One region of the Streptomyces flavusporus genome, then DNA from elsewhere that is predicted to be linked to it. Evidence: riboswitches for the same ligand, from Rfam matches in the RefSeq annotation. Region 1 holds a riboswitch; the other holds the start of a gene.
The links. A riboswitch is a leader RNA that binds a small molecule or an ion and turns the genes downstream of it on or off. The one in region 1 is predicted to bind cyclic di-AMP.

Region 1 (3,397 bases):
TTCGTGGGCTGCGACGTGGAGACGATCTGCCTCGGGCAGGCCGGATCGTCCGCCGCGGTCCTGCTGGCCGCCGGCACGCCGGGCAAGCGATACGCGCTGCCCGGCGCCCGGGTGGCGGTCCGTCAGCCGAGCCTGCCCGAGCCGATCGAGGGACAGGCCAGCGATCTCGCCATCCAGGCCGAGGAGTTGGCCCGCGTCCGGGCCCGCCTGGAGGAGATGCTCGTACGGCACACGGGGCGGACTCCGGAGCAGGTCGGCGCGGACATCGAGCGGGACAAGATCCTCACCGCCCAGGAGGCGCTGGAGTACGGCCTGATCGACCGGATCATCCCCAGCCGCAAGGCCTCGCGCACCGCGTCCGGCGCGAAGTGAGCCGCGGATGCTGCCACCGGAACTTCCGCCGCTGCCCGCACTGACCCGCGCCGAGGGCGAGGTGATCGACCGTTACCTGGACGTGGTGGACCTGCTCGGCCGGATCAATCCGGCCCACGAAGGGGACACCTACCGTGGACTGCGCGCCGCCCAGGCGCTGGTGCGCAAGGCCGTCGAACTGCGCGACGCGCTCGCACTGATGCACCAGCGGGGCGAGACCGAGCTGCACGCCCCGACCCTCGCGCGGGCGCTGCGCGTCCTGGACGGCGAACGCCGCACGGCGCGGGTCATCGTTCCACCGCGCTCCGACAGTTGACGCACCCCCAGTCGGCCCGGCTCGTCAACCCTCAAGATGCCGTCTCCGGGCCGGAGTTGAAACGGACCAAAAGGCGTACCCCCGCCCGGAGTATCCGAGCATACTTTTTTGGAGCCGCTGCACTTGCGCAACAGACATGCCTCCGGGGCGGAATAGAGCATTCCAGCGCTGGTCCGGGGGCTCGCAGCACCCTTGACATCCGCTCGAACAGCAGGCTGTCCACCCGAACGGGTGAGTGGTGAGTAACAACACAAACCCCGGTTCCGTTGGGATTTTCGGACATTCGTGAGTCAAGATCCGTGACGACGACAAGACCCCGCCGCGGCGGCGGGGCGATCCGGGCGGACGCCGAGTCCTGCCGCCGCCCGGATGACGGGTCGACAGGAGTGGATCGGCAGGAGTGGAGGACCCAGGCACGACGGGTCGCCGGAGCGCATGTTCCGAGCAGCCCTTGGGGTGAAGCCGCGATGACGCGGCCGGGCCACTTCGCCAGCCCGAATCCGACAGGTCATCCTTCACAGGCGGCTGACGAAGGGTTGCGCAATGACAGCGCTCAATCGTGTCCCGTCACTCATGGCCCGGGCCGGTACGGCCTCGGCCCTCACCCTGGCCGCGGTGGGCGGCTCCGTCGTGGTTCCGGGTGTCGCCTCCGAGGCCGCTGCCGCCTCGCCGGCGCACAAGGCGCTGCAGATCGCGGCGTCGAAGAAGGGCTCCCCGTACGCGTGGGGCGCCACCGGGCCGCGCAGGTTCGACTGCTCCGGGCTCACGCTGTACTCGTACAAGAAGGCCGGCAAGAAGCTGCCTCGTACGGCTGCCCAGCAGTACAACAAGACCCGCCACATCTCGGCCAAGAACCGCAAGGCCGGCGATCTCGTGTTCTTCCACTCGGGGTCCAGCGTCTACCACGTCGGGATCTACGCCGGAAAGGGGAAGATCTGGCACGCTCCGAAGACCGGGGACGTGGTCAGGCTGCAGAAGATCTGGACGAGGAGCGTCTGGTACGGCCGGGTCTCCTGACCCCTGGGGCGCGGTGGCGGCGGTGCCCTGACGCATCGCCACCGCCCCGCCCGTGCGCCCCGGCCCGCCCTGCACCTGGAGCAGGGCCGGGACCGCCCGCGCCGTCCATGACGCACCCGGGCACGGGCGGCGCACTGCGCTGCCTGGTGGACGCGCCCTACGGCTCCTGCGGCCCCGCCGCCGGCACCGGCCGCGCGGGAACGGTCCACGGCAGTTCGACGGAGACCGTCTTGCCGCCCTCGCGGGTGGGACGCACCCGCAGCCGCCCCCCGCACTCGTTGGTCAGCCAGCGGATGATGACCATGCCGCGGCCGTTGTCCTGCTGAACGGCGGCCGGCAACCGCTTGGGGAAGCGCGGGTGACTGTCGGTCACGCCGATGCGCAGCTGTTCGTCGCGGTCGAGTTCGATGTCCACCGTGAAGGTGGGTGACTGGCCGAAGGTGTGCTGTACGGCGTTGGTGGCGAGTTCGGAGACGATGAGCCGGATGGTGTCGGCCACCTCACTGTCCGGCGCCAGGCCCCACTCCGCGAGGGTGCTGACCACGTAGCCGCGAGCCGCGGAGACCGAGGCTGGATCGCTCGGCAGAGTGACGGATGCTTCCAGATGGTCTGCCATGGCGAGGTCGTCCCTTTCCCACGGGACCGCAGTCCGACACGGAGCGGATGGTTCGAGTACGGTCCCGGACTGGTGCTTCGTCGCCAGACTGCCACTACCGCGCCGGTCACAGTGGCGATCCACCAAGATATGCATATATCTGTCGCTCGAAGCGGTGAACTCTGCGACGGCAGACCGTATTTGGGCGGCTCAGAAGGAGTAAGGAGTCTCCCATGCAGCACGGCCCCGCGGTGCGCCGTCGGAAACTTGGTGCCGAATTGCGCACACTGCGCAGCCGCGCCGGCCTCACGAGCGGCGAGGCGGCCCGGCTCGTGGGCTGGCACCAGTCGAAGGTGAGCCGGGTCGAGACCGGCGCGAGCGGGGTGAAACCGGCCGACGTGCGGTTACTCCTGGATGCCTACCGGGTGACGGACTCCCAACTCCGCGAAGTGCTCATGACGTTGGCGGACTCCGGCGGCCACGGCCGGGACCACTGGTGGCACGCCTACCGCGGGGTGCTGCCGCCCACCTACCGGGACTTCATCAGCCTGGAGTCCCAGGCGAGCGCGATGCGCACACTGGAGACCTCCGTCGTCCCCGGGCTGCTCCAGACGCCCGAGTACGCGCGTGCGGTGACCCGGGCCGCGGTGGAGGGCCTGGACGAGGACCGGCTCGACGCCCTGGTGGAGGTACGCCTGGCCCGGCAGGACGTGCTGCGTTCGCAGCCACCCCTGGCGCTGAGCGCCGTACTGGACGAGACGGTGCTGCGCCGGGAGGTCGGCGGACCGGATGTCATGGCCCGGCAGCTGGAGCGGCTGGTGGAGGCGGCCCGGCTGCCCCAAGTGCGACTCCAGGTGTTGCCGTTCGCGGCCGGAGCCCACATCGGCATCACCGGACCTTTCGTTGTCTTCTCATTTCCGAGCACTTCTGATCTGGATGTGGTTGTTCTCGACCACTTGACGAGTAGCCTCTACCTCGAGCGGAAAGAAGACGTAGAGGCCTACACCGAGGCCTTCAACGTCCTTCAGTTCCATGCCCTTTCGCCCGAGGACTCGTTGGACTACATCGCCGGGATAGGTGACGGCGCGTAAGGAGGC
Region 2 (3,397 bases), 3.5 Mb from region 1:
TGTCATCCGGTCGGTCCATCCGGCTCGCCCCCCGCCCCCGCTCCGGAAAACCTGGACGGACGAGGCGGTGCGTGGACGTGCGTGGCGGGAGACGAGGGTGCGGCCTGCGGAGGCTGAAGGAGAGGCGCCGTACGCCCGAGGGGGCGGGCGGTTGCCTGAGGAGACGGTCCCTGGCCACGGGCTCGGCGGTGAGGCCGCGCGCCTGCAGGCCGGCCGGAGCGAGGCGCGGCGGATCTCGTACGCGCGCACCTTCGTCCGGGCGCTGCCCGCGCTGCTGCTCGTCACCGGCGGCGTCTACGACTACGTCACACCCCGCCCCTACACCGCGGCCCCCCTGTTCACCGCCGCACCCCTGGTCGCCGCCCCGCTGCTGTCCCGGCGGGCCACGATCCTCACCGGCATCGCGTCCGTCACCGTCGCGCTCGGGCTGCACATCCGGTACGGCACGGCGTTGCGCGTCGACGCGCTCACCGAGCTCGTCACCGTGACGACGGTCGCCGTGCTGGCCGTGCTCATCAATGCGCTGGTACGCCGCAGCCACGCCCGGCTCGACTCGGCGTGGAAGATCGCCGAGGCCGCCCAACGCGCGGTGCTGCCCGAACCCCTCGGGCGGATCGGCGGCTTCGACATCGCGGCACGCTACGAGGCGGCCCAGGCGGACGCCTTCATCGGCGGCGACCTGTACGCGGTGCAGGACAGCCCGCACGGCGTACGGCTCGTCGTGGGCGACGTACGGGGCAAGGGGATGGGCGCGGTGGGGGCCGTCGCCGTGGTCATCGGGGCGTTCCGGGAGGCCGCCGAGCAGGAGGCGACGCTTCAGGGGGTCGCCGAGCGGCTGGAGCGGGCGCTGACGCGCGAGGCCGCGCGGCGCGACGGCGTCGAGGCCACCGAGGGGTTCGCCACCGCCGTACTCGCCGAGCTGCCGCCCGGTGACGGGGTCGTACGGATCCTCAACCGCGGTCATCCGCCGCCGCTGCTGCTGTGTGCCGATGGCGCCGTACGTCCGCTGCCCGCCCGCGAACCCGCGCTACCGCTCGGCATGGGCGATCTGGGCGCCTGGCCGGCCCGTGTGGAGGAGTCCCGTTTTCCGGACGGGGCGATGCTGTTGCTGCACACCGACGGCCTGTCCGAGGCCCGCGACGCGCACGGCAGGTTCTACGACCCCGCGGGGCGACTGGCGGGCCGCACCTTCCGCGGACCCGGCGAGCTGCTCGGCGCTCTGGCCGAAGAAGTGCGTCGGCACTCCGGGGGCGGGATGACCGACGACATGGCTCTGCTCGCCGTACGACGACCGTAACCGGACGTGATCGGGCGAACGCCCTCCGCATAACAACTGACATACAGTCAGAAACTGTGACGCCTTTGAAGCGTGGTCAACTCGCCCGATTTTCGCCGTTCATGGGCCTGTACGTCCGGCCGGAAATCGTTAAAGATCAAGTGGAACCGCTTGGAATTCACGCCCCGCTTCTATTAACGTCCGATAACGCAGCGCGGTCGTCCCAGCCGTCACAAGAGTCGGCTCCGTGCGCACGCGCCGAATCCCGTAAGGGAACCGGGGAACCACCAACTTGGGGTGAATCGGGCGTAAGTCGCCGTGGTAGCACGGCTGATTTACGCGCGTAGGAGACCTTCCTGCTCCGAACCCGTCAGCTAACCCGGTAGGCGAGAAGGAAGGAAAGGAGTACGCCTACGTGGCGTCCAACCGGCCTGCCCCAGAAGCCCCCTTCGTGCCGCCCCAGCGCTCCGGCGACACCGTCGTCTACGGCGGGCAGCGCACCGACGAGGGTCCCTGGGAGGAGTGGAACCCCACCGCGGAGTCCCTCCGCCCCGTACGCGGCCGGCATCGCGTCTCCAAGCAGCGCGGCGGTGGACTCGCCCGCAGCTCCACGGTTCTCGGCGTCGGCGTCATAGCCGCGGTCGGCGCGGGCGGCATGGCCAGCGCGCAGACCGGCAAGCCGCCGGTGTCGATCTCGATGCCCGACCTGCCGGCCGTGGGCGCGCTGATCTCCGACGACTCCGCCGACTCCGACACCTCCGCCGAGACCGCCACCGCTCCGCTCAGCGGCCTCGGCGTGACCACCGCGGACACCGCCCAGGGCACCACCGACGCCGGTGAGGCGCTGCGCACCCGCATCATCGCCCAGGCCGAACAGCAGCAGGACCAGGTCGACACCAAGGCCGCCACCGCCGCCAAGGCCGCCGCCGAGAAGGCCGCCGCCGAAGCCGCCGCCAAGGCCGAGAAGGAGGCCGAGGCCAAGGCCGCCGCCGCGAAGGCGAAGGCCGAGGAGGAGGCCCGCCAGAAGGCCGAGGCCGAGCGCCTCGCCCAGCTGGCCAAGCAGTACGCGCTGCCCACCTCCTCGTACACCATCACCTCGAGCTTCGGTCAGGCCGGTGCCCTGTGGTCCTCCGGCTACCACACCGGCCTCGACTTCGCCGCGCCGACGGGCACGCCGCTCAAGGCCGTGCACAGCGGCACGATCACCGAGGCCGGCTGGAACGGGTCGTACGGCTACAAGACCGTCCTCACCCTCGACGACGGCACCGAGATCTGGTACGCCCACCAGTCGTCCATCAACGTCAGCGTCGGCCAGAAGGTCACCACGGGCGAGGTCATCGGGCGCGTGGGCGCCACGGGCAACGTCACCGGGGCTCACCTGCACCTCGAGGTGCACCCCGACGGTGCGGGCAGCGGCATCGACCCGCTGGCCTGGCTGCAGAGCAAGGGCCTCAACCCCTGACAGCCGCTCCTTTCGAACCCCGGCGGTCCTGACGGCAACCCCCCCGACGTCAGGGCTGCCGGTTCGCGGTGTGTGCGGAACGGCTGTTGCCGGGACCTCATGGCGCCGATCGCTCGGCGCGCCGCTACGACTGGTACGGGTTGTACGCGGGATGCCGTTGGTACTGGGGATACGGCTGGTATGCGGGATACGGTGCCGTCATCGGCCAGGGCGGCACAGCCACCGGTACCGGCGGAGCCGTGACCCGCGCCGCATACTCCAGCGCCGGCCGCGCCACCTCCCGTCGGCGCCACAGCTCCCACAGCAGTTCGCCTTCCCGTACGACGAAGTCCGCGCCGGCCCGGCCCCGGCGCCCGCGATGCCGTAGGAACGCCAGCGACGTCGCGTACGCCTCGTACTGCGCCACCGCCCGCGCGGCCGGCTTCCCCAGGTGGTGCCCGGCGTACTCCCTGGCCAGCCGGCGCGCCCGCATCGAGCCCAGCGCGAACGGCATGGCCGGTGCCAGCCAGCCGGCGGCGACATAGGCCGGCAGTTCCTCGCGCACGGTCCGCAGCTCCCGCTGCCGGGTCCAGATCACCAACCAGGTCAGCAGTCCGAACGTGGGCACCATGAACCCGCCGTACACCGCGAAGAATCCGAAGTTGCCGAAGGTCGCCGAG

Region 2: linked by a shared signal. The riboswitch ahead of ACKTSN_RS24720 (M23 family metallopeptidase) and the one ahead of ACKTSN_RS40810 (C40 family peptidase) in region 1 are both predicted to bind cyclic di-AMP.

The regions. Positions count from the first base shown of each region.
Region 1 covers NZ_CP176503.1:8,672,377-8,675,773, reverse strand. The annotation lists gene ACKTSN_RS40820 (ATP-dependent Clp protease proteolytic subunit) at 1-372, shown strand, start outside; gene ACKTSN_RS40815 (hypothetical protein) at 380-688, shown strand; cyclic di-AMP (ydaO/yuaA leader) riboswitch at 1,038-1,227, shown strand; gene ACKTSN_RS40810 (C40 family peptidase) at 1,232-1,705, shown strand; gene ACKTSN_RS40805 (ATP-binding protein) at 1,863-2,321, opposite strand; gene ACKTSN_RS40800 (helix-turn-helix domain-containing protein) at 2,534-3,391, shown strand.
Region 2 covers NZ_CP176503.1:5,208,711-5,212,107, forward strand. The annotation lists gene ACKTSN_RS24715 (PP2C family protein-serine/threonine phosphatase) at 98-1,297, shown strand; cyclic di-AMP (ydaO/yuaA leader) riboswitch at 1,523-1,680, shown strand; gene ACKTSN_RS24720 (M23 family metallopeptidase) at 1,692-2,738, shown strand; gene ACKTSN_RS24725 (PrsW family intramembrane metalloprotease) at 2,863-3,397, opposite strand, start outside.